DNA from 2 places in the Synechococcus sp. HK01-R genome. Region 1 is predicted to be linked to the other one. Evidence: predicted binding sites of a transcription regulator. Region 1 holds the regulator's gene; the other holds the start of a gene.
What was found. The regulator HrcA, encoded in region 1, represses chaperone genes, less so after heat shock. The targets are predictions, from matches to a motif close to TTAGCACTCNNNNNNNNNGAGTGCTAA.
Positions count from the first base shown of each region.

Region 1 (15,009 bases):
CCCAACCACCCAGGTAGAGCACCGAAACCAACAGGGCCGAGAGCACGAGATTGATGTAGCTGCCCAGATAGAAGAGGGCAAATTTCATGCCCGCATATTCGGTCTGGTAGCCGGCCACCAGCTCCTCTTCGGCCTCCGGAAGGTCGAAGGGAAGACGCTCGCATTCGGCCAGGGCACAGATCCAGAAGATCAGAAAGCCAACGGGCTGACGCCAAACATTCCAGCTCAGAAGACCAGCTCCTGTCTGCTGGTCAACAATGTCGATGGTGCTGAGTGAGTTGCTCATCATCACCACCGCCAACACCGCCAGGGCGAGGGGAATCTCATAGCTGATCGACTGAGCAGCGGCCCTCAGACCGCCAAGCAGGGAATATTTGTTGTTGGACGCGTAGCCGCTCATCAGCAAACCGATCGGCTGCACGCTGCTCAAGGAGATCCAGAGAAAGATGCCGATGCCCACATTGCTGATCAGCAGGTTCTGACCGAAGGGCACGATCAGCCAGGAGAGAATGACCGGAACCACCACCAGCACAGGGCCAAGGGTGAAAAGCAGCCCATCGGCTCGGGCGGGAATGATGTCTTCCTTGACGAGAAGCTTCAGGCCATCAGCAAGGGGCTGAAGCACGCCGAGGGCTCCGGCGTACTCAGGACCGATCCGTTGCTGGACGGCGGCGGAGATCTTGCGCTCGAGCCACACGGTCACCAGCACGCCCACCACTGCAGCCACCAACACCAGCAGCATCGGCAGCGGCAACCAGAGCAGATGGGCGGCCTGCGGAGACAGGCCCAGACCCTGGAGTGTCTGACTGAAGCTGACCTCCAGATCCAGGCCCGGGCTCACCAGGGCCGGCGCAGTGGTGGCGAGAGGGATCACCATGTTCATGGGTGAGTTGCCAGCAACTTAGGCGCCCGCAGCCGGAACACGACCTTCAGCGGGAAGCCACTGGCGGAGCGGCTGGCCCGTATAGATCTGTGAGGGACGGAAAATCCTGTTGGCGCCAAGCTGCTCGCGCCAGTGAGCGAGCCAACCGGCCACGCGGGCAATCGCAAAGACCGGCGTGAACAGATCGCGAGGAATCCCAAGCTTGCGGTAAACGAGCCCGGAATAGAAATCGACATTCGGATAAATCCCCTTGGGGCCGAGACGGCTCTCTGCAGCCGCCTCCAGCGCACGCGCCACGTTGTAGAGCTCATCGTGACCGAATCGCGCAAACATCTCCTCCGCCAGGCCTTGAAGGATCACAGCGCGGGGATCCTTGACCCGGTATTCGCGGTGTCCAAATCCCATCACCTTGCGCTTCTTGGCAATGGCCGCGTCGAGATAGGTCGCCGCCTGATCGGGCGTTCCGATCTCCTCGAGCATGGCGAGCACATCTTCGTTCGCTCCCCCATGGAGGGGACCGGCCAGTGTGCCGACGGCCGAGGCAACCACGGCATAGGGGTCAGTGAGAGTGCTGGCCGTCACCCGAGCGCTGAAGGTGCTGGCGTTGAGGCTGTGCTCGGCGTGGAGCATCAGGCAGCGGTCAAAGATCCGTGCTGCAAGCGGGTCCGGCTCCCGTTCAGTGAGCATGTAGAGGAAGTTCGCCGAGTAGGCGAGGTCATCCCGGGGCTGGATCGGATCCTGGCCCTTCCGGATGAGCTGGAAGGCGGCCACCATCGTGGGAATTTTGGCGATCAGCCGCACCACCGCGTCGTAGATGTATTGCGGGTCATCGATGGCCCGACGTGAATAAAACAACCCCAGAGAGGCGGCACTGCTCTGCAGCGCATCCATCGGGTGGCCACTGGCGGGGAAGCACTTCATCATGTCGCGCACACGGAAGCTGACGCGCCGGTGCATCTGCACCTCTTCCTCGAAGTCGCGCAACTGCTGACTGGTGGGCAACTCTCCCCAGATCAGGAGGTAGGTGGTTTCCAAGAACGTGCTCTTCACCGCCAACTCCTCGAGGGCGTATCCCCGGTAGGAGAGGCGACCGCGCTGACCATCGATATCGCAGATGGCCGACTGGGTGGCAGGCACACCCTCCAGGCCTGGACGGAACACGATGCCCGTCTTGTCGTGACGGATCTCCTCAGCCTGGTTGTGTGCCACCTCCACTCCGCTGCTGAGGGCAACCTAAACCGAGCGGGGGAGAAGAAACCGTGGCCTCAGTAACGCCTCCAGCTGGGCTCCGGACCTGGCGTCAGCCGGCCCCGCCGGGATATGGAGATGGCAGAACCCGGCCTTACGCAAGCGAATGCTTTGGTCTGGAGCACCGAGAAGCCTTGCTGCAAAGGCACTGAGATCAGGCTCATGACCAACGAGGAGGCAACGGCCCTCCAGGCTTGGCAGCAGGGCATCGCAATCACCTCCAGGCATCAACCTCGACTCCAGCTGCAGCTCTGAAGCGAGACCAACCTGAAGAGCCAGCTCCGCTGTCTCCCGGGCCCGTCGAAAAGGGCTGCTGAGCAGGCGATCGGCGTTGAAACCCAGACTGCGCAGTCTGCGCACCACCGCCAGGGTGCGCTGACGCCCTGGCGGGGTCAGGGCCCGTTCAGGATCATCCCGACCCGCAACGCGCTCCTCGGCAATGCCGTGACGGAGGAGGAATAGATCAAGCGAAGCTGAGCCGGGCACGGAAGCGCAGGGTGTCGCTGGCTTCAGCCTGATCAGTTGCCGCTGGAATGTCAGCAGAAACAGCCTCTCCTGCAGAAACAGCCTCTCCCGCGGAAACAGCCATCGCCATGCCATGAACAGCCGGCAACAGGGAGCGACCGGCCACGGCCTGAAGAAGCGTCCAGGGGCGCCACTGCTGCAGTTGATCCCGAGCCCCCTGCTCAGCAAGGGCAAGCTGCTGCAACGAGGCCCCGTCGGCGGCAAGCGCCTCCAACTGATCGAGGCGTGGTTCAAGGGCTTTCTGATCCCTCCGCTGATGCAGCGCCTCGAGAGCGTTGCTCCACCAAGCGACTCCCGATTCCGACTCCAGGGCGACGGCGAGCTGGGCCTCGAGTGCCTCTTTGCCATGGCTGCGCTGCCGCTGCAGTTGCGTCCAGACGTTCAGGGATGCGGACTCACCAGGCAGGTTGGAACGAACCAGTCCCTTCTGTTTCAGCTGCGCATCCACGGCCTGATCATCAGGACGGCCATCGCGACTGCCTAGAAGCCAGCCATCGTTCAAATGCTCCCAGAGCAATGGGCCCTCATCGAGTTCGGCAATCACCTCCAGTGCGGGGGAACCGATCCGCTCCAGACGGCTGCGGAGGATGGGGCCCAGCCATTGGTCCAAAGGATCACCGACGTCGCTTTTGAGTAACTGGGCTGGTTTCTCCAGCAACGCCAAGGCATCCGCAGGCCCCCCTGAGGCCCGCAGCAGGGGAGCCGAAAGCTCCGCTGCCCCGGAACGCCGGATGACTGGCGAGCGGAAACGCAAACGGCCCTCCAACTGCAAATCGGCACGCTCGGGAACCAAGGCCGCCACGAGGCCCTCAAGATCCTTTCGCTGGGAGAGTGCCGCAGGGAAACCAAGCCAGGTTTCCATGGCCGCCGGACTGGCCGTCAACAAGGCGACACCATGGCCCAGCTGCCGCAGCTGTCGGCTGAGCTCCTGATCACCGAGCTGATGGAGTTCATCAAGCTGGGATCCATCAAGGGCCTGCTCCAGCACCCCACGACCTGAGGCCAGAAGGAGCAGGTCATCGTCAATCAGTGCCGTGGCCAGGGGCTGTGGATCGCGTCCCAGCAAGGCCCCGCGACCGCTGATCACGCCAATACCTCGGTAACGGCTGATCTGGAGATCCGTGCCAGCCAGGCTGCGGGTCTGCCAAAAGCGCTGCAGAAAGCGCCGGGCACCATCGTCATCGCGGCTGGCCAGGGCTAACACCCATCCCATCGCCCCTTCAGCACCAGCCGGTTCCAGCAGCGCCAGGCTCACCTGAGGGCCGAGCCAATCCGCCAATTCAGAGGTGTAATCAAGTCCTGCCAAGGCGAAGGCGCCATCACGAAGCTGCTCCATCCCCTCACGAGCGGAGCGCCGCTGGCGTGTAGGGGCCACCGCTTGGGCATAGGCCGGAAGCCGCCCCGGATCCACCAACCAATGCAGGCTCAGGGCCGACTGCCTGGGCACAAAGCGCGCCGCTCGAGGCAGCTCAAGGGGCTGCTCGGCCAAGCGCAGCGGACTCTGCTGCACCATCGACCACCACAAGGCTGCAGCGGCTCCCAACAGGAGCACAACCGCAAGGACAACAGCGAGCAGGAAAGAGCGGGCCTTCATGGGCCGGCAACGGGGCACCTCCCGTCATCTTTATCCATCCAGCGTCCGATGCCAGGGGCTTGCAGAATCAAACAATGAGCAACGACATCGAAACCGGGGCTCCGAAGCCCCTCACGGCCACTGATCTCCATCACTGGCTCCAGGAGGCCTCACCCCCCCTACTGGTGGATGTGCGGGAACACAGCGAACTGGCCATCGCCCCCTTCCCAAGTCCGGTGCTCCATCTGCCCCTGAGCGAATCAGAGCAATGGATGGCGGAGCTCGAGACCAAGCTCGCAGGAGTGGAGGCCCTGGTGGTGATCTGCCATGCCGGCGTCCGCAGCTGGCACTTCGGCTGCTGGCTTCTGTCCAGAGATCCCCACCGCTCCGTCTGGAACCTGAGCGGTGGGATCGATGCCTGGAGTGTGACCGTGGACCCAAGGGTCCCTCGATACTGATCACCCCTGGCTGCTCCCCCTGCTGAGGGGTTCATGACAGAACCGGCGGGGTGACCGCTCAGCCCCCGTACGATCGCAACGTTGAGCAAGAACCCTTGGAGACCCTCCCCAACCGACAACAGGAGGTTCTCCGGGCGACGGTCCATCACTACGTCGATACGATCGAGCCGGTCGGCAGCAGGACGCTCGTTCAGCGCTTCGGACTCAAAGCCAGCTCAGCCACGGTTCGCTCAGCGATGGGAGCACTGGAGCAGCGCGGGCTCCTGACACAGCCGCACACCTCGGCGGGCCGCGTGCCCAGCCCCAGTGGCTATCGCCATTACGTGGACTGCTTACTGCCGAAACCCGGTGTCGCGGCGCAGCATCTCGAACAGGAGCTCACCCAGCTGAGCCTCCGCTGGGCAGCCCTGGATGATCTGCTTCTTCAGATGGCACGTCGGCTGACCGACTTCACCGGCCTGATGAGCCTGATCACGAGACCGACGCGAGCGGAGCCAACCCTTCAGGCGGTGCGACTGGTGCGCAGCGGAGACAGGTTGCTGGTGATGCTGGTGGAAAACAGCAATCAAGCGAGCCACCTCAACCTGCGTCTCCCCCATGGAGCAGCCGATCAACTGGAGGCGATGGAGCACTGGACCAGCCATCAGCTGGAACAGCACGGTGACGGCAGCCTGGATTGGAACAGCTTGCCGCTTCAACTCCAACCCTGCGGACGAGCTCTGCAGGACGCCATCAACAGCCATCAACGCCTGCGACGCCCTGCAGAAAGTGGCGCCCTTGTGCATGGGGTCTCTCGTCTGATCGCCCAACCGGAATTCAACGACAGCAGCCTGGTGCGTCCGCTGCTCGAATTAATCGACCAACGACCGGCAGCCGTCGTGCCTGGGGATCATCAAGCTCCCCAGGGGGTCTGGATCGGGCACGAACATCCGGAGGCGGCCCTCCAGTCTTTCTCGGTGGTCCAAGCCAGCTATCGGACTGGAGCCGACGGGATAGGCCAGGTGGCGCTGGTGGGCCCGATGCGTATGGCCTATGCCACCGCCAGAGCTGCAGCCCGTTCAGTCGCCAGAGCCTTAGAACGCTTGCTCAGCTGAGGGCAGGCCTCAGCCTCCCAGGGCTTTGCCCAGCTTTTCGGCCACCGTATTCACATCCTTATCGCCGCGGCCGCTGCAGTTGAGCACCACCTCCGTTCCATCCGGCAAGGTCGGGCAGAGCTGTTCCAACCAGGCGAAGGCATGGGCGGTTTCCAGCGCAGGGATGATGCCCTCAAGCTGACTGACCAGCTGCAGCGCCGTCAGGGCCTCCGCATCGGTGACAGCACCGTATTCAGCACGCCCGATCTCGCGCAGGTAGCTGTGCTCGGGGCCCACACCGGGGTAATCGAGACCGGCGCTGATGGAGTGCGCTTCCTGCACCTGCCCCTCGCTGTCCTGCAGCAGCAGGCTCATGGCCCCGTGCAGCACACCCACCCGTCCTTCGGTGATGGTGGCCGCATGCCGCCCTGTGGCCACGCCATCACCAGCAGCCTCCACACCAACCAAGCGCACGCCTTTGTCCTGAACAAAGGGGTGGAACAGCCCCATGGCATTGGAGCCGCCACCCACACAAGCCACCAGAACATCTGGCAAGCGACCGAAGGCCTCATGACATTGACGCTTCGCTTCCTCGCCAATCACGGCGTGGAAATCGCGCACCAACATTGGGTAAGGGTGGGGTCCGGCCACCGAACCGAGGATGTAATGGGTGCTCTCCACGTTGGTGACCCAATCTCGAATGGCTTCGCTGGTGGCGTCCTTAAGCGTTGCGGTACCAGCCTTCACCGGTTGCACGGTTGCGCCGAGGAGCCGCATGCGGAACACATTGAGCGCCTGACGTCGCATGTCTTCAGCACCCATATAGACAACGCATTCCAGGCCGAAACGGGCACAAACCGTTGCCGTTGCCACCCCGTGCTGACCGGCACCCGTCTCTGCGATCACCCGTTTTTTACCCATACGCAGCGCTAGCAGGGCCTGGCCCAAAGCGTTGTTGATCTTGTGAGCACCGGTGTGATTCAGGTCTTCCCGCTTGAGCCAAATCCTGGGACCACCATCGGCGCGGCGGTAATGGGCCGTCAGCCGTTCGGCCTCATACAACGGAGTCGCCCGCCCCACGTAATTGCGTAACAGCCGGTCTAGTTCGGCAGTGAACGCCGGATCCCTCCAGGCCTCAGCAGCGGCGGCCTCCAGTTCCGCCAGAGCCGGCATCAACGTTTCAGGCACGTACTGACCGCCATACCGCCCGAAGCGTCCGCGATCGGTGGGCCTAGCGCTGACGGCCAGATCCGCATCGGTGGGCTGAGAAGGCAGAGTGCTGGTCACAGAGCAACCGACCGCGTCTGCGGCCGCTGAAGCATGGGATCAGCGTAAGCAGGCGGACACACGATGCCGCGAGTCGCCGAAAGACGGCTCGCTCGACGGCTCACTGTCTGGCGCGGAAACGGCAGGATGGATGAGATCGCGGAATCGCAATGCCGAAGGGTGGCTGGCAGGAATTCAGCAGCACCGAGAGCCTTCAGCGCCCCACCGGCCCAACGGCCGCACCGACCCCGAAGGCTCAGCAGATGGTGCGGGTGCAGCCCACCCGCGGCGGTCGGGGCGGCAAAACCGTCACGGTGATTCGTGGTCTTGAACTGGATGCCACCGGCTTCAAGGCTCTGCTCAAAAAACTCAAGGGCCGGATCGGCAGTGGCGGCACAGCGAAAGATGGCGTGGTGGAACTACAGGGGGATCAGGTGGACGTGGTCCTCGAGCTGCTCAGCCAAGAGGGTTACCGGCCGAAACGCGCCGGCGGCTGACGCCGCTGAGGGAGCTCTAACGGGCTGATGGAGAATGGCGAGCCAACCGGATCTGCCTGCCGCCCATGTCTGCCTCGCCTACCTACGGCCAGCTCACCAACCAGGGCGCATCCACCAACATCGCTTGGCACCACGCCTCCGTGGATCGAGCAGCCCGTGCCGAACAGCGCGGACATCGCAGTGCAATCCTCTGGTTCACCGGTCTGAGCGGTGCCGGGAAGAGCACCTTGGCCAATGCGGTGAATCAGGCCCTGTTCGAACGGGGGCTGGCCACCTACGTGCTGGATGGTGACAACATCCGCCATGGCCTCTGCAAGGACCTCGGCTTTTCTGATGCGGACCGCGAGGAGAACATCCGCCGCATTGGCGAAGTGGCCAAGTTGTTCCTCGATGCGGGTGTGGTGGTGCTCACCGCCTTCGTTTCACCCTTCCGGGCCGATCGCGACAAAGCCCGCGACCTGGTGGAGGACGGCGACTTCATTGAAATCTTCTGCGCCGCCGATCTGACGGTCTGCGAGCAGCGGGACACCAAGGGGTTGTATGCCAAGGCCCGTGCTGGAGAAATCAAGGAATTCACCGGCATTTCCAGCCCCTATGAGGCGCCCGAACAGCCAGAGCTGAAGGTCGACACCGGCAGCAGCGACCTGGAGGCCTGCGTCGAGCAGGTGGTGACTCATCTGATCAGCCTGGGCGTGATTCCGGCGAAGTCCTGAGCTCCACCCAGGCATCAACAAGAGTCTTGAAGCAGCTGGCCACTGGAACGGCCAGCAGCAGCCCCAGCAATTCACCCAGCCCCAGCAGATCGCCAGCTCTGGCACCCAACGGAAGGGCGATCAGCAACCAGGCGGGCTGCAAACCAACGATGCTTCCCATCAGACGGGGTTGGATGACCTGATCCACGATCTGACCGACACCGATAGCCGCGGCCAGGATCTCCAAACCGGTGCGGGGGTCCTGCACCGCCAGTAGTGCACTCACGGCAACGATGGTGAGGGCGCTGGCATAGGGAATCAGGGTCGTCAGGCCAATCAAAACGGCAAAGAGCACGCCGTAGGGAATGGACAGCAACGTGAAGACAAGGATCTGCCCGGCACTGAGAATGAGTGCCAGCAGCACCTGGCCGCCGAAATAACCACGAAAGGTGCGTGTGATCGTGCTAATCACCAGGGCACGCCACTGCTCAGGCAACCAGCGAGCGAGCCCGGCGGTGATCGCATCGCCCCCAAGCAGAAAGAACACGGCCAGCACCAGAACGATCACCGTGTTGATCGTGGTGCCGAGCGTCGCCCCGAGAATTCCCAGCAAGCGCTGACTGAACTGACTCGCCACCCGACTGACACGCGTCAGCAGATCGCTGCTCAGATCACCGAACTCACTGGGCAACCCACGCGAGGCGGCCCAATCCTGCAAACCGCTGATCCAGGCTTCCGCCTGCACCAACCAGCTGGGCAGGGCATTGATCAGCTGCGCCAGCTGATCAATCAACCTGGGAACCAGGGTGACCCCAGCGAGACCAAGGGCTCCGACGGTGACCAGGGTGACCAGCAGGATCGCCAACCATCGGGGCAGACCGCGGCGACTGAGCCAGCGACAGGGAATATCCAGCAGAAAGGCAATCAGAGCCGACGTAAGAAACAGCCCCGGAAATGGCGCCAGAGGCAGCAGTAACTGCCTCAGAACGTAGAGATTGAGGGTCAGCAGCGGCAGAGCAAGCCCCCATCGCAACCAGCTCGGCCAAGCCATGAGAGAACGCACCTGCGGCCATTGTGTGGGGATCGGCCAAGCGCTGACTGCTTGAGTCAGCGGCCCGCCATCCCTTCCAGGTAGCGGCTCGATCCGATCGCCTGAAGCCGGGCATCCTTGCCGGTGACCATGTCGTGCAGTTCCTGGCGATAGGTGGCCAGCCGCTCCGCCAGGGCTTCGTCGGCGGTGGCAAGAATTTGAGCCGCTAACAAGCCGGCGTTGAGCCCCCCTCCGATCGCCACCGTGGCCACCGGAATCCCTCCTGGCATCTGCACGATCGAATGCAGGGAATCCACCCCAGAGAGCGCCCGGCTCTGCACCGGCACGCCGATCACAGGGAGGGTTGTGAGCGCGGCGACCATCCCGGGCAGATGGGCAGCACCACCAGCACCGGCCACGATCACCTTGAGGCCCTGGTCTCGAGCCTGCTGCGCGAACATCACCATCTCCAAAGGTGTGCGATGGGCGGAGAGCACACGCACCTCAACCGCCACTCCCAACTGCTCCAACGCCTCAACGGCTGGCTGCAGGGTGGGCAGATCGGAATCACTACCCATGATCACCGCCACCTGGGGTGCGACTGAAGGCATGGTGCTGGCGCAAGAAAGCGAGACTGTCATCGTCCCGCACGAACCGCTGGCAGTCACCTGGCATGGATCGGATCACCAACGTGCGTTTGCCCCAGCGACCGGGCCGTGATGACCGGCCTGACCTGTGGTGGCTTGAGTTAGATGACGACAGGCTCATCCTCGACCTTGGCCGAATGCCGGAACGAGGCGCCATGGAGGGCCAGAACTGGCGAGGCGACTGGCTGAGTCCGATGGGGATCGACCTTCAGATCAACGGCGGACTTGGCCTGGCATTCCCCGAACTCACCGAGAAAGACCTTCCCAGACTGCTCCAATTACTGGATCAGCTCTGGTTGGACGGGGTGGAAGCGATTGCTCCGACCCTGGTGACCTGTGGCATTGAACCGCTACGCGAGGCCCTATCGGTGCTTCGGACGGCGAGGAACGAGGAACACCCCAACCGCTGCAGGCTTCTGGGAGCCCATCTCGAAGGCCCCTTCCTGGCCGAGGCGCGCCGAGGCGCCCATCCCCTTGAGCATCTCTGCAAGCCCAGCCTGGAGGCCCTTGAACGCAGGATCAAAGGCTTCGAGCATGAGATCGCCTTGGTCACCCTGGCCCCGGAGCTCAAGGGAGCGGAGCCGGTCATCGAGCGGCTCCGCTCCCTTGGCATCACCGTGGCGCTGGGGCATAGCGCCGCCAACGCCAAGGAGGCGACGGCGGCCTATGCGCTTGGGGTCGGGATGCTGACCCACAGTTTCAATGCCATGCCAGGACTGCATCACCGAGCGCCGGGCCCCCTGGGTGCGGCCTGTCGTCAGGGCGGCATTGCTCTGGGGCTGATCGCCGACGGGGTGCATGTGGACCCGACGATGGCCGTGCTTCTGCAACGGCTTGCCGGAGATCAGCTGGTGCTGGTGAGCGATGCCCTGGCGCCCTATGGCCTCGCCGATGGCCAGCATCGATGGGATGAACGGGTGCTGCTGGTGGAGAACGGCACCTGCCGGCTCGAAGACGGCACCCTGGCTGGCGTCACCCTCCCCCTGCTGGAAGGGGCCCGCAGACTCGCCCGCTGGAGCGGAGATCCCGATGGGGCGATCTGGGCCGCAACCCGTGCTCCCCGCGAGGTCCTGGAAGCACCGGAAGCGTGGGACACGCTTCTGCTTCATCACCCCCTCCAGGCTTGTCTGCGCTGGAGCCTGAAGGGGGATGGGGACCTGCACTGGCAACACGCTGCTTAGGATCCCGCCGACCCATCCACTCCTCCCCATGGCTCCCGTGCAACGCCTGAATGACACCCAGGCCGAGAAGCAGGAGGTGAAGGGCTACTTCGAGACCACAGGCTTTGATCGCTGGAACCGCATCTACAGCGAATCGGACGATGTGAACAAGGTGCAGCGCAACATCCGCATCGGTCACCAGAAAACCGTCGACGAGGTGCTCAGCTGGATCCAAGAGAGCGGAGACCTGCAGGACGTGAGCTTCTGCGATGCCGGCTGTGGGGTGGGCAGCCTCAGCTTGCCTCTGGCAGCACTGGGGGCGGGCTCGATCAGCGCTAGTGACATCTCCGAGGCGATGGCCAAGGAAGCAGAACGCCGCGCTCGCGAAGCCGGGCTCGACATGGGAAGGCTTCAGTTCAGTGCAAGTGATCTAGAAAGCATCAGCGGCTCCTTTCACACCGTCTGCTGCCTGGATGTCTTCATCCATTACCCGCAGCCTGCTGCAGAAGAGATGGTGAAACACCTCTGCGGCCTCGCCGAGCAGCGATTAATCGTGAGCTTTGCGCCCTACACGCCCCTGCTGGCGCTACTCAAGGGGATTGGCCAACTGTTTCCAGGCCCCAGCAAAACCACCCGCGCGTACACCCTCAAAGAGGACGGCATCGTGCGCGCAGCTGCGGCCTGCGGCTTCCAACCCATGCGCCGGAGTCTCAACAAAGCACCGTTCTATTTCTCAAGGCTGATCGAGTTCCGCAGAGCCTGAGCTCACACCCAGGCGGTCGGCGCTTCAAAGGCCAGCATGCCCAAAGCGCTCGCCAACTCAAGCTTCCAGGCGTGCAAGCAGTAACCGCCATCACCAGGTGTGGCATCAGCGGAGATCCGCCGTTCCAGGCGATAGAGCGGATCTCCCAGCAGCGGACTCCCGATCTGAGCCAGATGGATGCGGATCTGATGGGGTCGCCCCGTGCTGATCGTGACCTCGAGCAGATCTCCTTTGGCCTGGCGATCGAGCAAGCGCAGCTGGGAGTGGGCCGAGAGCCGCTTGCGGACCGGCTCATCCACCCAAGGGAGCGGCCCCCAAATCCAGCCCAAGAGCGGATGCTCACGTTCCACAACGTCGGTATCAACCTCCAGGGTCTGGCCAAACTCAAGACCTTCCACCCGTCGGGCCCAAGCCTGGTAAGTCTTGCGGCAGCTGCCTTCGGGCCTGAATTGCCTGGAGAGCGCTGCCCGTGTGGCGGATTCACGGGCACAGACCTGCAAGCCCGAGGTGAATCGCCCCAGTCGGTGCACTGGCTTGGGCACCAGGGCCTCTCCCCGTTCCCGGCTGCGTTGCACCAGCTGATGGCTGAGGGTGTGGAGCAGGAAGCCTCCACCCGGCATCACCGGAAGCCCCGAGGGTTTATTGATCACCAGCAGATCACCGTTGTCATGGATGGTGTTCCACTGTTCGGGGACAGCGGGCTCGCGCCAAGGCGGCCGCCGCCACTCAATCCGGTCTCCGTTGGCGACCACTGCATCAGCCCAAAGCACCTGGCCATTGAGGCTGAGCTCCCCAAGCTGGAGGCGCTCCAGCCAAAGCGAAACAGGCGAATGGCGATACCGAGCCGAGAGCACGGCGCTGAGAAGCTGCCCGGACTGATCAACACCAACCCGGTCGCGATAGATCCAGCCTTGATTCAGGGCCGCCTCCCGCCAGCCGACCGGCGCGGGTCTGATCAATCGACCAGGCGATGCTGCAAAGCGAAGCGGACCAGCTCCGTGCGACTGGAAGTGCCGGTTTTGATAAACAGCCGGCTGACGTATTTCTCGACGTTGCGGATCGAGGTTTCCAGCTGACGGGCAATCTCCTTGTTCATCAGCCCTTCGGCCACGAGCTGCAGCACGCTGGCCTCCCGCGGGGTGAAGCTCAGCTGCGGCGCTTCAGCCGCCGCAGCGGCATCGGCAGCAGAGCCTGTGAGCATCGAGCGGATCTCGTTGATCTGACGGGCCATCTGGCCCACATCCGCATCGGCGAACCGCGCCGCTTCAGTCAGCAGGCGATCCTGACGGCGCACCACATTGCGAACCCGCGCAACGAGCTCATCGGGGTCGAAGGGCTTGGGAATGTAGTCGTCAACGCCGGCCAAGTATCCCTGGGTCCGGTCCGCCGTCATGCCCTTGGCGGTGAGGAAAATCACGGGTGTGCCCCCCAGGCGTTCGTCCTCCCGCATGCGACGCAGCAGGCCGTAGCCATCACAGCGGGGCATCATCACGTCGCTGATCACGAGATCGGGGAGCAGCTGCTGGGCCTTGCTGAAGCCCTCCTCACCATCCACTGCCGTGGTCACGTCGAACCCCTCGTCCTCCAGGTAGGCCTGCACAGCAGTGCGCAAACCCGGCTCATCGTCCACCAACAGCAGACGTGGGACCGGCTGGTCGACATCAGCCGCCGGTGCTGGGTCCTGATCGGCTGGACGGGAAGTCGTCATGGCCCGGGATCGATCTGGCGGAAATCTAGAAGCGTCAGGGCGATGGGACACGCAGGGTCTCGATCGTCTCGACCAGGAGGCCGCTATAGCCAAGCTCCCGAGCCTTGGTCGACAACGTGGCAGGGTCCTGACCCGCCTGGGAAGGCACACAGGCCGCCCACCACACCAAATGGTTCTCCCGATTCGCGGCTGTGATCGGGCCGCCGGGATTGAGCCTGCGGATGTAGATCGCGTCGTTGTCACGGGTCACCCTCAACGGGGATGTCCTGCCGCAGTTCACCGATTCGGTAGGAACCACGAGATTGTCGGGATATTCCTTCCAGAGCTTGTAGCGACGCAGATCCGGATCACTGGCATCGCCCTTGATGGCGTAGATCGCCAGGGTGTAGGTGCCACCACCTATCGATTTGGTTTCGAGGACGGTCATGTCGGATGGCCGCATGCGCTTCATCTGCTCCAACAGCTCCTCCCGCTCGATCGCGCGTGCTGGCAGGGTGGTGATCGCCGCAAGTGATGCGGTCAAGCCCAGACTGAGGACGCTGAGGAAGGCACGCATTCAAAGCAGGAGCAAACGTCTCACCATGCTGCCAAGCCCAACGAGAAGCCAGCCGATTTGTCTCGACCACCAGGCCACCACACCCTGCGCATCGGAGGTGGTGGAAGCGATGGCTCCGTGGTGGACAGAACAATGGGGCAATCCCTCGAGTCGGCAGCACCGGCTCGGCCTCACAGCCTCTGCGGCTGTGGCAGAAGCCCGCGATCGACTCGCTCGAATACTCGCCGTAGAGAGCGAGCGGGTGATTTTCACCAGTGGTGCCACGGAAGCCAACAACCTCGCTCTCCTGGGTCATGCCCGGGGCAGGGCCCGCCAACGGGGCGGCCCGGGGCATTTGATCAGCGTGTGCACAGAGCACCATGCGGTGCTGGATCCCTTGCAACAGCTCACAGAGGAGGGCTTCCGGCTCACCCTGCTCCAGCCAGATCCTGATGGGTTGGTGTCTCTGGAAGAGCTGAAAGCGGCAATTCGCGATGACACCCTGCTGGTGAGCGTGATGGCGGCCAACAACGAGATCGGCGTGCTCCAACCTCTCGCTGCCCTGTCACGCCTGTGTCGGGAGCACGGCATCACCCTGCACAGCGATGCAGCCCAGGCTTTCGGAAACCTGCCCTTCGAACCGGATGCGCTCGGCGTCGACCTGGCCAGCCTGAGCGCCCACAAGATCTATGGCCCCAAAGGGATTGGGGCCCTGGTGCTGCGGCCTGAGCTAGCGATCCAACCCCTGATGTTTGGCGGTGGCCAAGAACAGGGGCTACGCCCTGGCACCCTTCCGGTGCCACTCATCGTGGGCTTCGCAAGGGCGGCGGAACTAGCGATCAGCGATCGATCGGAACGTAGACAGCGGCTCCGGCTTCTTCGCGATCGGCTTTGGAGAGGTCTGCAAGCAGCGGTGCCTGACCTGCTCTGCAATGGCTCGATGGAGCACCG
Region 1 covers NZ_CP059059.1:432,307-447,315, forward strand. The annotation lists gene nuoH (NADH-quinone oxidoreductase subunit NuoH) at 1-841, opposite strand, end outside; gene H0O21_RS02325 (citrate synthase) at 902-2,092, opposite strand; gene H0O21_RS02330 (histidine phosphatase family protein) at 2,117-2,617, opposite strand; gene H0O21_RS02335 (DUF3352 domain-containing protein) at 2,595-4,250, opposite strand; gene H0O21_RS02340 (rhodanese-like domain-containing protein) at 4,325-4,687, shown strand; gene H0O21_RS02345 (heat-inducible transcriptional repressor HrcA) at 4,783-5,781, shown strand; gene trpB (tryptophan synthase subunit beta) at 5,791-7,047, opposite strand; gene H0O21_RS02355 (translation initiation factor) at 7,197-7,523, shown strand; gene cysC (adenylyl-sulfate kinase) at 7,589-8,236, shown strand; gene H0O21_RS02365 (AI-2E family transporter) at 8,205-9,266, opposite strand; gene purE (5-(carboxyamino)imidazole ribonucleotide mutase) at 9,323-9,856, opposite strand; gene H0O21_RS02375 (N-acetylglucosamine-6-phosphate deacetylase) at 9,919-11,073, shown strand; gene bchM (magnesium protoporphyrin IX methyltransferase) at 11,102-11,815, shown strand; gene H0O21_RS02385 (RNA pseudouridine synthase) at 11,818-12,774, opposite strand; gene H0O21_RS02390 (response regulator transcription factor) at 12,771-13,523, opposite strand; gene H0O21_RS02395 (hypothetical protein) at 13,558-14,046, opposite strand; gene H0O21_RS02400 (cysteine desulfurase family protein) at 14,105-15,009, shown strand, end outside.

Region 2 (15,009 bases), 280 kb from region 1:
CTGACGCCTGAACATGTTGCCGACATACAGGCGCGTAATCGCCCTTGACTCGACGCCGTTCTGAACCAGAAAGCCGGCAAGGGCCGCCTGAACGAGACGGTACTGATCCCAGTTGGGATAATTCTCGATGAAGCGGGTCATGGCCTCCTGCAGAGGCAGGGGCAATTCAGCCTGAAAACTGACCAGTGCAGCGTCCATGGCTCCAGAGGCATCGGATGCAGATGACCCACAACCTGAGGGGCTCATGAGCTCTGACTGCATCATTTGCGCTGCTTCTGGCTGCATCTCTGAATCACCGATCGACCACCAGTTCTCCACACCGCGAGGACCACGTCAAGGGCAGCCTCATCGAGCCTTCCCACCCCTTCTCCCCATGAGACTCGAGCTATCAAGCCCTTTCAGGAGAAGCGATGCCGCCTGAAAAGGCCCATCACAACCAAGGCAACCAACGTCAAGAGGGATCAACCCGATTCATCCGGTTTTCCACAAACTCCGCGAGAGCAGGTCGCAACAGGAGAGAACCTGTGGAAAAGCTGTTCAATGCGGGGCAAAGGCGGTGGAGGAAGCCCCATTCGCTCAAATGATCAGAAGAACTTATCTCGAGCCTGAATCCCAGATCGTTCTCATCGCCGCCGTCACAGCCTGAGCAGCTGGCGCAGGCCAATGGCCTTCCACTCCCCTTCCGCCGGTCGCGTCAGCTTCAAGCAGAACCTGCAGCGCCCATCGATCCCGATGGCCCTCCAGGCAGCCCCACCAGGGCGCTCTCTCCATTTCCAGCGTGATCGCCTCTTCTTCAAGCAGCTGATCCACCAGCGCCTGATGCTGATTGGTGAGCTCCGAAACCAAGGCCACCAGGCCCTGCCACTCCCCTTCGGTTAGCTCAAATGCCCAAGCCTCCCCTCCAATCAACACGGGATAACGGAGACGACTGGGATCGTGGGCCAGGCGCCAGCCAGGCCCTTCCTGCTGAATCATCCAGGGAGCAAGTCAGGCTGATCCTGCTCATCACTCAGCTCGATAATGGCCCTCTGCACCGGCTTGACGCTGGACTCCTCAAGCAGCCCGTCGAAGTCGTCAAAACGACGCTGTTTGGCCCGGAACGCAATCCGAACGGTCGTGAGATAGCGATTGCTTGATTGGCGGATCAGGCTTTCACCGCGCTTGGCCAGATCCTGAGAGCTCAAACCGGCACCGATCACGATTGACCTGACAACAATTCACCACTCTAAGTGAGCATGTCGCTGTGGAACGGCACATGCATCGGATAGGTGCGCTGCAGGCTGCCAGGAACTCGCAAAACGATCTGACGCCCCAGCCCCATGGCGGCGAGGGGCTGTCGCAGCATCTCCAGCAATGCGCTGATCTCCTCAAGATGCGCCGCGTCAACGCATTCGATCCGAATACTTCCCCAGCTGCGCGACATCCTGCTGGCCCGAAGTGGTTCCAGCCGCTGCTCCAGCACAGGATCCTCCCTGTAGAAGGACATCACCAACCGCTGCAAGCGATCCATCCTGATACCCCTTAGTCTCATCGTTCTTCCAACCTGCCCATGGCAGCGGACCGACCCCCGGCGGACGAAGAAAACCTTCAGGTTTCAGAGCGGACTGGAACGCTGGCGATCGACCTGGGAAGCACCACCACCGTGGTGGCCTTTCAGTTGGATGGCGGCACCGCCCCGAACCTGCTCGATCTCCCACCCATCACTCGCAATCCAGGGGAGATACCGAGCCTGATCTGGGCTCGCAGCGCCGATGACCCCAATCCTCTTGTGGGCCGACAGGTGCTCGACAGTGGTCTTGCCGACGGCCACTCTCCAGGATTACTGAGAGATTTCAAGCGCTTCATCGCTGGTCCTGAGCTGGATCCAGCGAATGAGTGCTCCGATCAGTCCAACGGCGAGTCCTTAGGCGAACAAATGTCTGCGGACTCCGCCGGTGAGTGGCTGCTTCGAGAGATCTGGCGGAGGCTGCCCAATGGGGTGAGGGTCGGACGGCTCGTACTCACGGCCCCGGTGGAGCACTACCGGGGCTACCGAACCTGGCTTCTGAAAGCCTGCAGCCAGCTACCGGTTGATGAAATCGCCCTGGTGGATGAGCCCACCGCAGCGGCCCTGGGGGCCGGGCTGGCGCCAGGCTCTCGCCTGCTGGTGGTGGACGTGGGGGGGAGCACGATTGACATGGCGCTCGTCGCTCTTGAGGGAGGGGAAGGGCGTGCGGCGCCCCTCGCCCAGCTCTTGCGCTTCCGCGGCAGGGACCTGGCCAGCAGTCGCCAGTCCTTGCGCTGCGCCAAGGTGCTGGGGAAGGCCGGTCTAGCTCTCGGTGGACGGGATCTGGATCGCTGGATCGTTGACCACCTGGCCCCAGGGAAGTTCCAGAAGGACGATCCTGCGATCGCCCCTCTGCTCAATGCTGCCGAACGCCTGAAATGCCGGCTCAGCGACTGCAACCATCCCTCCGACCTGCCCCTCAGCGAGATCGCGACCCTCAGCGATGAGGGGCGCCAGCAGGAGCTTCGCCTGACGCGATTGCAGCTCGAGTCGCTGATCCAAGAACGGGGCCTGCTGAAGGCTCTCGATGATTTGTTGGAGCAGACGCTCGCAGGAGGACGGCGACACGGCTGCCCTCTCGAGGATCTCGATGGGGTGATGGCGGTAGGCGGTGGGGCACGCCTCCCCCTGCTGCTGGACTGGCTGCGGCAGAGAACTGCACCAGTCCGCCTGCTGACACCACCTCCTGTTGTGGCCGTGGCTTCCGGAGCCCTTTCCCTCACCCCTGGCGTGCAGGTCAGGGACGTTCTTCAGAGGGGGGTGTCGCTGCGTTGCTGGGACCGCCGCAGTCAAAGCCATCACTGGCACCCTTTATTCGTCGCCGGTCAGACCTGGCCGACCCGGAGTCCGCTTGAGCTCGTCCTGGCTGCCGGTCGCGAGGGTCAAGGCCAACTGGAGCTGGTGCTCGGGGAACCAGAGGCCATCGGCCGCCATGACGTGGTTTACGTGAACGGCTTGCCAACCCTGCAGCAGGGCAGCGCAACAGCCACGGTGCGCCCATGGAGCGCCCCCTCCCCGCACCTACCCCTCGAGCCCACGGGGAAGGCTGGTCAGGACTGCCTGCGCCTGCGTTTTTCCATCGATGCTCAGTCCGTTCTGCTCGTGGAGGGAGAAGACCTGCGCAGCGGCCTGAAGCTGCAACCTCGTGAACTGGGGACGGTTCGCTGAGCAGCAGCGCGTTATGCGCCTTCTACACCGTCCACAAACGGCATGGATTGACCTGGCTTCTTCATAGAACAATCAAGAACCTGCGGTCCTGCTTTGGCGCTTCGTCGCCACACCCTGCCCCGTTACTGGCTCGGCTTGACCCTGGGCGGCGTTGCCCTGCTCTGCGGCGCGGCCTACCTCTGGGAACAGCAGCTTCCCCTGCGCCTTCGGGAGGCGGCCCGTCGCGGTGATCTCGACGCCTGCTTGCGCTACGGCGAACAACTGGCGGCTCTGCGCTGGCTGGGTCAGAAGGCCCCCCTGGAGCAGGCCTACTGTCGCCGCCAGCAGGCACAAAGGCTCTGGGAGCTTGGACAGTTGGCGGACGCCCTTCGCCTGCAGGAGCAGCTCGTGAACTCTGGTGTCGGCACCCCAGGTGATCGTCAAGGGGATCAACAGCAGCTGATGGTGTGGCGGGATCAACTCCGTAATCAAGCGTTGACGCTCTTTCGTCAAGGCGATCTAGAGGGGGCCATCAGCAAGCTCACCCCTGTGGAGCAGGGGGATGGCCGTCCCGGCACCCGCCTGAGTGACAACCTCCGGGAGACCTGGAATCGCAACCGCCTGAATCACGAACGGCTGATTGAGCTTGTAGAGCGCAAGCGCTGGTGGGAAGCCTTGTCCGTTCTCAACCAGCTCGACCACCCCTGGTGGCAGAGGAAGGCTCTGCCTGAGCGACAGGCGGTGGAAACCTCGATCGATGCGCTGAGGGACCGGGAGGACCATCACAGTCATGGCGACCTACCAGCCCATACCGTTCCTGAAGCGGAGCTGGATGCTGCTGTTCAACAACGCATCCGAATGGGATTGGAACCCTGGAAAGCTTTCCTTGCCGGCTGCGCCGATGTTGGCGGCAGCGTTGAGGAAGAGGGGCCCGAAAGCCTGTGCCGCAGAAGGTAATGCGGCGGAGCGCTCAGGCGCATGACACAATGCGCCCCAGCAATGACGTGGCTCATGCAAGCGGGCGACAAGGTAACGGTCTCAGCCAACGTCGTGGTGTTTAACCATCCCGAACATCGTGGTGAAGCCTTCGATCTCCAGGGAAGCGAAGGGGAAGTGGTCAACGTGCTGGATGACTGGAAAGGTCGGCCGATCAGTCCCACCCTGCCGGTCATCGTGGCCTTTGGCCGTTACAAGGCCCACTTCCGCGGTGATGAGCTCACCGCTGTGAGCTGAAGGGAACCCTTCAGCGCAGGTACACCCCCTCCTCACCGTCAAGATCCATCAAGCGCAGCTCGATGGTTTCCGTGCGTCGGGTTGGCACAACGCGTCCGCAAAAATCAGGCTGGATCGGGAGCTCACGGTGACCACGATCCACCATCACCAGAAGCAGAACCCGACGCGGACGGCCCCAGGCCTGAATCGCCTCCAAGGCCGCCCTCACGGTGCGACCGGTAAAGATCACATCGTCGACAAGCACCACAACCCGCTCCTCAACGCCCATGGGGAGGTCCGTGGCTTGTCCAAACCGCATTCCCACCCGCTCGAGATCATCGCGATGAAAGGTGGGGTCAAGCGTTCCTTGAGCAATCGTGCGGCCGGAGAGATCCTCAAGCTGGCGGGCGAGAACTCGGGCGAGCTGCACGCCGCGTGTGGGGATGCCCAACAAAACCAGGTCATCCGTGCTGTCAACGGTCTCCAGCACCTGCGAAGCAAGTCTGGCGAGGGTCCTTGCCAGCTCCTGGGCCGAGAGGATCTCAATCCTTCCGGCATCGGCAGAACCGCCCATAGCCAAGCGCTCAGCGAGTCTCAGTTTATGGCGGCCGGATGGTCGAAAGCTGACCGACCGAACACCGACTGGGTCGAACTGCAGCTCTTGGAGGTAACTTGAATATGGAGAAGCCCTTAAGAACTGAACGTTGCGGAGAGAGCGTGCCGAACAGCAGTGATGAGAGCTTCCAGCGATCCGGTGCCGTCGCACCGGTCGTTCTCGCCATTCTTGACGGCTGGGGACACCGCGAAGGGAAAGAGCACAACGCCATTGTCACCGCCGAGACTCCGGTGATGGATGCCCTCTGGCATGCCTATCCGCACGCACTGATCCAAGCCAGCGGAGCCCATGTGGGACTCCCGGACGAGCAGATGGGCAATTCCGAAGTGGGGCACCTCACCATCGGAGCAGGCCGGATCATCCGCCAGGAACTCGTTCGGATCAGCGAAACCGTCCGAAACGAAAAGCTCGGTGAACGATCCGCTCTCCGGGAGCTGGCAGCGGAGCTGCGCAACAGCAACGGCACCCTCCACCTCCTTGGCCTCTGCTCCGACGGTGGCGTCCACAGTCATGTGGATCATCTCTGCGGGCTCTTGCGCTGGGCAGCCTCCGAGGGCCTGAGCAAGGTGGCGATTCACGCCATCACTGATGGCAGGGACACCCCCACCCAGAGTGCCCCCCAATTCATCGAGGCCGTTGAGAATGCCATCCTCCTGACCGGAGTTGGCGAGATCGCCAGCCTCTGCGGCCGCTATTGGGCCATGGACCGAGACCATCGCTGGGAGCGGACCAGCATGGCCTACTCCCTGCTCACGGATCCCGCGATCGAGATCAGCGGCATGACGGCCTCAGAGGCCCTGGCCGCGAGCTACGCCCAGGGAACCACCGACGAGTTCCTCGAACCGGTGCGTCTCACCCCCAGCTTCTTCAACGACGGCGACGGGCTTGTGATGTTCAACTTCCGCCCCGACCGCGCTCGGCAGATTGTTCAATCCCTGTGCGTCGATGCCTTTGAGGGTTTTGAGCGCGCCCAACGCCCCAAGTTGAAGATCGTCACCTTCACGCAGTACGAAGCGGATCTTCCCGTGATGGTGGCCTTCCCTCCCGAGTCGCTCGATCAGCTACTCGGCCAGGTGGTCGCCGATCACGGACTGCGCCAGTACCGCACGGCTGAAACCGAAAAATATCCACACGTCACCTACTTCATGAACGGTGGCATTGAGCAACCCCTTTCAGGAGAGGACCGCCACCTGGTGCCCTCACCACGCGTCGCCACCTACGACCAAGCGCCTGCGATGGCCGCTGCCACCCTCACGGACAGTTGCATCGAAGCGATCGAACGTGGCGTGTATTCGCTGGTGGTGATTAATTACGCCAATCCCGACATGGTTGGCCACACCGGTGTGATGGGGGCCACCACCGAAGCGATCCAGGAGGTCGACCATTGCATCGGTCGCCTGCTCGATGCCGTCGGGCGCATGGGAGGCACGCTTCTGATCACAGCCGACCATGGCAATGCAGAAGTGATGCAAGGTCCCGATGGTCAAGCTTGGACCGCCCACACCACCAACCCGGTGCCCGTGATCCTCGTGGAGGGGGAGAAGCGCAAGGTCCCTGGCCTTGGCAATGCCCTGCGCCTCCGAGACAACGGCGGGCTCGCTGATATCGCACCAACCTTGCTTCAACTTCTCGATCTCCCCAAACCTGAGGTGATGTCAGGCTGCAGCCTGATTGAATCGATTGATGCGCCGACTTTGAGCGCCCGTCTGCCCCAACCCGTCTGACTCTGCCTGATGCTTACATCTGTTCTCTCCTGGATCTGGATCGGCAGCGGCATGCTGCTCATCCTGCTGGTACTCCTGCACAGTCCGAAAGGCGATGGCATGGGAGGACTGGCAGCCAGTGGCAGCTCGATGTTCACCAGTGCCAGTAGCGCTGAGGCCACGCTGAATCGCCTCACCTGGACCTGCCTGGCAACGTTTCTCACCCTCGCGGTGATCTTGAGTGCTGGCTGGCTTCGCTGAAGCCAGCAAGGGTGAAGTCAAGGACAACTCACTGGAACTGAGGTGAACCCACCCGTTCCGCATAGGCTTCCTCTCCATGGGCGTCGACGTCGATCCCGAGGTTTTCAGCGTGTTCGGACACGCGGAAACCAAGCCCAAGACCACGCAGGATGCCTGCAATGACGAGAGTTCCCGCCGCCGCCAGGCCATAGGCCACCACAACAGCTTGAAGCTGCCCTCCAATCAGGGCCAACCTGCCTTTCTCGGCTAGAACCTGACCGGCAGGATGATTGGCGATCAGTTCAGCACTGGCAAACACGCCTGTGAGCATGGCGCCGATCGTGCCTCCCACGCCATGCACCGCAAAGGTGTCGAGAGAGTCATCGAAGCGCAGTTTCACCTTGACCTGGACGGAGACATAACAGAGCACTCCGGTGATCGCACCGATGGCCATGCCTGAGCCAGGGCTGACGAAACCAGCGGCTGGCGTGACCCCCACGAGACCGGCAACCGCGCCGGTGGCCATACCCACAACAGTGGGCTTGCCATCACGCCATGTTTCCACCAGCGACCAAGCCACGAGTCCTGCAGCCGCAGAGAGGTGTGTGGTGGTGAAGGGCAGTTCAGCGCCACTCACAGCCAACTGACTGCCACCGTTGAAGCCAAACCATCCAAACCACAACAGGCCGGTGCCCAGAAGAATCTGAGTCACGTCATGGGGAGGGCGAACGGAGCGGGGCCACTGCTTGCGGGCACCGACCAAAGCAGCGAGCAGCAGGGCAGTGACACCTGAGCTGATATGCACCACCGTGCCACCAGCAAAATCGAGATCCTTGCCAAGGAATCCTCCACCCCAGACCATATGAGCCAGTGGGGCGTAGACCACCAGCAGCCAAACGGGTGTGAACACGCACCAGAATCGGAAGCTGAGCCGCTCCACCAGGGCTCCGGAGATGAGCGCCGGCGTGATGATCGCAAACATCCCCTGGAAGAGGGCAAAGCTCAGGCCTGGGATCGACAAGCCATCCCAGATTGGAGGGATGTTTTCGAGCAGAGCGAAGGAGAAGGGATTGCCGACAACGGCATTGAAGGCTCCTCCATCGGAGAACGCCAGGCTGAAGCCGAAGGAGGCCCAGACCAGGGTGGCGATCCCCATCATCACGAAGCTCATCGCCATCGTGTTGAGAACGTTCCGCCCCTGAACAAAGCCACCGTAGAAAAAGGCAAGACCAGGGGTCATCAGCAAAACAAGAGCTGCTGACGTCAAGATGAGGGTGTTATCGGCATCAGAGAGAGCGGCTTCACCAGCGTGGGCCGGCAAAAGGGCGGCACTGATTACCTGCAGCGCCGGAACGCAAAGAGCAGCAATCAGCAGACGCCTGAAACGGGACTGCAGCACAAGTTGAAACGGTTACCAGCGATACCGTTTCAGAGCACGGGCCCCCTCGAATGTTCACCATGAACAGTTGGGGGCATCTTGAGGGAGACGTTCATGCATGGGGACATCCTCAGAGCATGAAAAAACCCCCGCCGCAGCGGGGGTGAACCGTTGCTCCTTGCGGAGCCGTCGATCAGTAGTCGAAGTCGCCGCCGCCCATGCCGCCTCCGGCAGGAGCTGCTTCCTTCTTCTCGGGCAGATCGGCCACGATGCACTCGGTAGTCAGAACCATGCCAGCGATGGAGGCAGCGTTCTGCAGACCAGATCGGGTCACCTTGGCGGGATCAACGATGCCAGCAGCGAGCATGTCCACATACTCGCCGTTGGCTGCGTTGTAGCCCTCGTTGAAGGACTTGGCCTTCACGTTCTCAGCGACCACAGCACCGTTCACACCGGCATTTTCAGCGATGCGCATCAAGGGAGCGGTCAGGGCCGCGGCCACGATGTTGGCACCGATCAGCTCCTCTCCGTTGAGGCTGCCAGATGCCCACTGCTCTAGAGCAGGAGCCAGGTGAGCCAGGGTGGTGCCGCCACCGGGGACGATGCCTTCTTCAACGGCCGCCTTCGTGGCGTTGATGGCATCTTCCAGACGCAGCTTCTTGTCCTTCATCTCGGTCTCGGTGGCAGCACCCACCTTGACCACAGCCACGCCACCGCTCAGCTTGGCGAGACGCTCCTGCAGCTTCTCCTTGTCATAGGTGGAGTCGGTTTCGTCCATCTGCTTGCGGATCTGCTCGCAGCGGGCCTTCACTGCCACTTCGTTGCCTTCGGCCACGATGGTGGTGGTGTCCTTGTTGATGGTGATGCGGCGAGCGGTGCCCAACATCTCCAGCTTGGCGTTCTCCAGCTTGAGGCCGGCGTCCTCGGTGATCAGCTGACCGTTGGTGAGAACGGCGATGTCCTCGAGCATGGCCTTGCGGCGGTCGCCGAAGCCAGGGGCCTTCACAGCAGCCACGTTGAGCACACCACGCAGGCGGTTCACCACGAGGGTGGCCAGGGCCTCCTTTTCGATGTCCTCAGCGATGATCAGCAGAGGCTTACCGGTGCGAGCGATCTGCTCAAGCACGGGCACCAGGTCCTGCACCAGGCCGATCTTCTTGTCGGTCAGGAGGATATAGGGCTCCTCGAGCACCGCTTCCATCCGCTCGGTGTCGGTGGCGAAGTAGGGGGAGATGTAGCCCTTGTCGAAACGCATGCCCTCGGTGACCTCAAGTTCGGTGGTCATCGACTTGCCTTCCTCGAGGGAGATGACCCCTTCCTTGCCAACCTTGTCCATGGCATCGGCGATCATCCGACCCACTTCTTCGTCGTTACCGGCGGAGATGGTGCCCACCTGAGCGATGGCGTTGCTGTCGCTGATCGGCTTGGCGTGCTCCTTGATCTTGCCGACCAGGAATTCAGCAGCCTTGTCGATGCCCTTCTTGAGGGTGATCGCATTGGCACCGGCGGCCACGTTGCGCAGACCAGCCTTGACCATGGCGTGTGCCAGGACGGTGGCAGTGGTGGTGCCGTCACCGGCGGCGTCATTGGTCTTGGAGGCAGCCTGACGGATCAGAGCAACGCCGGTGTTCTCGATGTGGTCCTCGAGCTCGATCTCTTTGGCGATGGTGACACCGTCATTGATGATCTGAGGAGCGCCGAACTTCTTCTCGAGAACGACGTTACGGCCCTTGGGACCGAGGGTGACAGCAACGGACTCCGCAAGGATGTCGATGCCCTTTTCCAGAGCGCGGCGAGCCTGCTCGTTGTAGATGATGCGCTTGGCCATGGGAGGCAGGGAGAAAGATAAAAGTGGAAACGATCAATCGAAACTGAACTCAGCACGTGGGCGCTGAGGCCAGGAGGCTTGGGAACGCTCAGTTCACAATCGCGAGGATGTCCTTCTCGGAGAGAAGCACGAACTCATCACCACCGAGCTTGATGTCGGTACCGGCGTACTTGCTGTAGAGCACCTTGTCGCCAACGCCGACTTCAGGAGCCTGGCGGGAGCCGTCGTCATTGCGCTTACCGGGACCCACCTGGACCACCTCGCCCACCTGGGGCTTTTCCTTGGCGGTGTCAGGGAGAAGGATGCCGCCGGCGGTTTTTTCCTCGGACTCGGAAACTTTGACGAAGACGCGGTCTCCAAGGGGCTTAACGGTGGAGACGCTGAGGGAAACAGCTGCCATGGGTGAATGCGAAAGCAGGGACAGGGGACGCGAAGCGCCACACATCGACACGAGCTAGCACTCAAGGTCGACGAGTGCCAACCTATGGCCTGGACGACTGCCCCCGCCAGCCACCCGGCGTGCGGTTGACCGAACCCCTCCTGAGGCCGCCATTGCGGTGGTATGGTTGCGCCGCTCAGGAAGGGAATGCCTCCGGACCTGTCTGTGTCCATCGTTCCCTCAAACTCCTCCTTTCTTATGGCCGCTGCTGCTCCCGCCTCCGCCGGTACCAAGGGTGTTGTCCGTCAGGTGATCGGCCCGGTTCTGGATGTGGAATTCCCGGCCGGCAAACTGCCCAAGATCCTCAACGCTCTGCGGATCGAAGGCACCAACACCACCGGTGAGAAAATCGCTCTGACCGCTGAAGTTCAGCAGCTCCTCGGTGACCACCGCGTTCGCGCCGTCGCCATGAGCGGTACTGATGGACTCGTTCGCGGCATGGAAGCCGTTGATACCGGCGCTGCCATCTCCGTTCCCGTTGGCGAAGCAACCCTCGGCCGCATCTTCAACGTGCTTGGTGAGCCTGTCGATGAGCAGGGTCCTGTGAACGCCACTGCCACGGCTCCGATCCACCGGGAAGCTCCCAAGCTCACAGAGCTGGAAACCAAGCCCAAGGTGTTCGAGACCGGCATCAAGGTGATCGACCTCCTGGCTCCCTATCGCCAGGGCGGCAAGGTGGGACTGTTCGGTGGTGCCGGCGTCGGCAAGACCGTGCTGATCCAGGAACTGATCAACAACATCGCCAAGGAGCACGGCGGTGTGTCCGTTTTCGGTGGCGTGGGTGAGCGCACCCGTGAGGGCAATGACCTCTATGAGGAGTTCAAGGAGTCCGGGGTGATCAACTCCGAGGACCTCTCCAAGTCGAAGGTGGCCCTTTGCTACGGCCAGATGAACGAGCCCCCCGGCGCACGCATGCGCGTGGGCCTCTCGGCTCTGACCATGGCTGAGCACTTCCGCGATGTGAACAAGCAAGACGTTCTGCTGTTCGTCGACAACATCTTCCGCTTCGTGCAGGCCGGCTCTGAAGTGTCTGCTCTGCTGGGCCGCATGCCCTCCGCTGTGGGCTACCAGCCGACTCTGGGCACCGATGTGGGCGCCCTGCAGGAACGTGTTGCTTCCACCGTCGAAGGTTCAATCACCTCGATTCAGGCCGTCTACGTCCCTGCTGACGACCTCACCGACCCAGCTCCCGCCACCACCTTCGCCCACCTCGACGCCACCACGGTTCTCAACCGTGCCTTGGCCTCTAAGGGCATTTATCCGGCTGTGGATCCCCTGGATTCCACCAGCACCATGCTCCAGCCCGCGGTTGTCGGCGATGAGCACTACCGCACCGCCCGCGCTGTCCAGTCCACTCTGCAGCGCTACAAGGAGCTTCAAGACATCATCGCCATTCTCGGCCTCGACGAACTCTCTGAAGATGACCGTCAGACCGTGGATCGTGCCCGCAAGATCGAGAAGTTCCTGTCCCAGCCATTCTTCGTGGCTGAGATCTTCACCGGCATGCCCGGCAAGTATGTGAAGCTCGAGGAAACGATCTCCGGCTTCAACCAGATTCTTGCTGGTGAACTTGATCACCTGCCCGAGCAGGCCTTCTACCTGGTGGGCAACATCGAGGAAGCGAAGGCCAAGGCCGAGAAGATCAACGCCGAATCCAAGTGATTCTGAGGGGGGTGTCTTGAGCACCCCCCAATCACTTGCTCAAAGTCGTCCGTTCTCCCCTTCGAACCAAGGTTCATGTCCCTCACCCTTCGCGTGCTGGCCCCCGACCAGAGCGTCTTTGATGGCAGTGCTGATGAGGTGATCCTCCCCAGCACTACCGGCCAGCTCGGCATCCTTCCTGGACACGTGTCCCTCCTGGCCGCTCTGGATGTGGGCGTGCTTCGGGTGCGCAGCACCAAAGGTTGGCAATCCATCGCTCTGATGGGCGGATTCGCCGAAGTGGAAGCTGATGACGTCACGGTTCTGGTGAACGCTGCAGAACTGGGCAGCAACATTGACGCCGGCAAGGCGGAAGCCGATCTGGAGGCAGCACGGGCCGAAGTCAATCGCTTCGAAGGTCAGCCTGCTTCCCCAGAAAAAGTCAAAGCTCAGCAGAGCTTGGACCGTGCTCGCGCTCGCGTGCAAGCCAGTAAGTGATCGGCCTCAGCCCTGAGTCTTGAACTCAGTGATGACCTGAACAGAAATTCTCAAACGACTCCCTTTCAGGGAGTCTTTTTTTGTGCCGAGCCCAGGCAATCAACGACATAAGGGCCAAAAAAACCCCGCCAAAGGCAGGGTTTTGATGCATCAGATCGCGTCAGATCAAAGACAAAAAACCGACCTTGATCAAGCGGTACCGCAGAAGGTCACATCAGGGAACTTGAGCTTGGCTTCGTCAAGACTCTTGCCCTTGCCCTCTTCTTGCCAGTAGTTGATCACCTCGGTGGCTTTATTCAGCACTTCCACTCGCTCATTGTCAGTAATCCAGCTCTTGCCTTCCAGCTCGGTTTTGAGCGTTTCCCAGGCATCCTCACGGGGCCAGAAGAAATAAGCCGTCAGGGGGCTGGGGCCACCACCAACGATCTGATCAACAGCCAGGGCGACGTTGTCAGGGAGCCAGAGGATCTTCAACAGGAAACGACCTTCATCGGCCTTTGGGGTGTAGCCGGAGGGCACTCCATCAGCATCAATCGTGGCGGTCGCCAGGGCAGCACTGCCACCACGCATCACAGGACGGCCTTCCGTCGGCTCCTGGTCAGGGGTAGCCGTATCGGCTGCTGCTGCTGCGGTGGCGACCTCCTGGTCGGCGGCAGCGCCTTCGGAAACCGTCATGGTGTCAGCGCTCAAGAATTCAGGACAAACAACTAACCTACCAGCCGCCCGAGGCCCAACCGCCCTGACCCCCCCTGAAGCCCCAGCCCGCTCCCCATCCCGCTGCCTGCTGCTGTTTGATCTGGACGGCGTGATTCGTGATGTAGCGGGCAGTTACCGGCGCGCCCTGCAGTCGACGGTGGAGCACTACAGCGGCTGGCGACCGGAGCCCTCAGTGATCGATGCGCTGAAAGGAGAAGGTCTCTGGAACAACGACTGGGACGCCAGTCTCGAACTGCTCAGACGGCACGCCGCCACACCATTGCCAGAGCGGGAGGCATTGATCGACGTTTTCAGTGGCTTCTACTTCGGCGATCAGGCGACCAGCGCCTCGGGAGCGGCCTCTCCTGAGGCCTGGAACGGGTACATCAAGGATGAACCGCTTCTGGTGGATGCGAGCTTCTTTGCAGAACTCAGCGACCTCGCCGTGGGCTGGGGGTTTGTCAGTGGTGCCGAACCCCCCTCGGCCCGCTTCCTGCTCGAAACCCGCCTTGGCCTGACATCCCCCCCCCTGATCGCCATGGGTGATGCCCCCGACAAGCCAGATCCCACCGGCCTGCTCCAGCTGGCGAGCTCCCTGATCGAACACCCCCTTGGCAAGAACACGCCTCCAATCGCCTACCTCGGTGACACCGTCGCCGATGTGCAGACCGTCGTAGAGGCCAGACGGCGCTGCAGTGATCAACGCTTCTTCAGCCTTGCCGTGGCCCCCCCTCACCTGCAGGCCGTCGGCCAGGAACGCGCCCGGCATCACTACGAAGCACGCTTAAGGGAGGCAGGTGCTGATGTGGTTCTGTCTCACACGGCTGCAGCACTGGAATGGTGCCGCGATCTGCCCCTCAACGTTCCATCGCAGCCGTGCTCTTGAGAGCAGCAGCGGTCAGCACCTCCCGCCCCATCGCAGTGACCGCCACGTCATCCTCAATCCGAATGCCAATCCCCTTCCAGCGCTCTTCGATCGCCGGCTGACCCTCCGGCACGGCCAAACGATCACTCACGTACAAACCCGGCTCCACCGTGAGCACCATGCCTGGCTCGAGTTCCACAGGATGTTCGCCCAGTCGATAGGCACCGACGTCATGCACATCGAGGCCAAGCCAATGACCGGTGCGGTGCATGTAGAGATGGCGATAGGCCCCCTGTTCGATGATCGCGTCCGCTTCACCGACCAGAAGACCAAGTTCCAGCAATCCTTCCACCAGCACCTGCAGGGCGGTCTGATGGACCTGCTCTGCGCTTACTCCAGGCCTGACCGCCTCAATCGCCCGCTCCTGAGCGGCCAGCACTAATTCATAAAGGGCCCGCTGTTCGCCGGTGAAGCGCCCGTTGATCGGGAAGCTGCGTGTGATGTCTCCGTTGTAGTAATCGGGCAGCGAACATCCGGCATCAATCAGAAGCAGGTCACCGTCCTGCAGGACGTCGCTGTTGGCGATGTAGTGAAGAACGCAGGCATTGTCTCCACCGGCCACGATCGAGCTGTAGGCAGGCCCTCGGGCACCGGCCGCCAAGAAATGCTGCTCAATCAGAGCCTGGAGCTGCCGCTCCCC
Region 2 covers NZ_CP059059.1:157,077-172,085, forward strand. The annotation lists gene H0O21_RS00890 (DUF2811 domain-containing protein) at 1-246, opposite strand, end outside; gene H0O21_RS00895 (DUF1818 family protein) at 595-975, opposite strand; gene H0O21_RS00900 (DNA-directed RNA polymerase subunit omega) at 972-1,199, opposite strand; gene H0O21_RS00905 (hypothetical protein) at 1,226-1,510, opposite strand; gene H0O21_RS00910 (Hsp70 family protein) at 1,550-3,214, shown strand; gene H0O21_RS00915 (hypothetical protein) at 3,308-4,150, shown strand; gene H0O21_RS00920 (ferredoxin-thioredoxin reductase variable chain) at 4,205-4,426, shown strand; gene pyrR (bifunctional pyr operon transcriptional regulator/uracil phosphoribosyltransferase PyrR) at 4,437-4,979, opposite strand; gene gpmI (2,3-bisphosphoglycerate-independent phosphoglycerate mutase) at 5,084-6,745, shown strand; gene secG (preprotein translocase subunit SecG) at 6,755-6,985, shown strand; gene H0O21_RS00940 (ammonium transporter) at 7,014-8,363, opposite strand; gene groL (chaperonin GroEL) at 8,536-10,170, opposite strand; gene groES (co-chaperone GroES) at 10,259-10,570, opposite strand; gene atpD (F0F1 ATP synthase subunit beta) at 10,808-12,271, shown strand; gene atpC (ATP synthase F1 subunit epsilon) at 12,347-12,748, shown strand; gene H0O21_RS00965 (30S ribosomal protein PSRP-3) at 12,938-13,423, opposite strand; gene H0O21_RS00970 (TIGR01548 family HAD-type hydrolase) at 13,422-14,330, shown strand; gene H0O21_RS00975 (aminopeptidase P N-terminal domain-containing protein) at 14,302-15,009, opposite strand, start outside.
Region 2: a site for HrcA is predicted at 10,625-10,651, ahead of groES (co-chaperone GroES). Genes of this name have one in related genera too.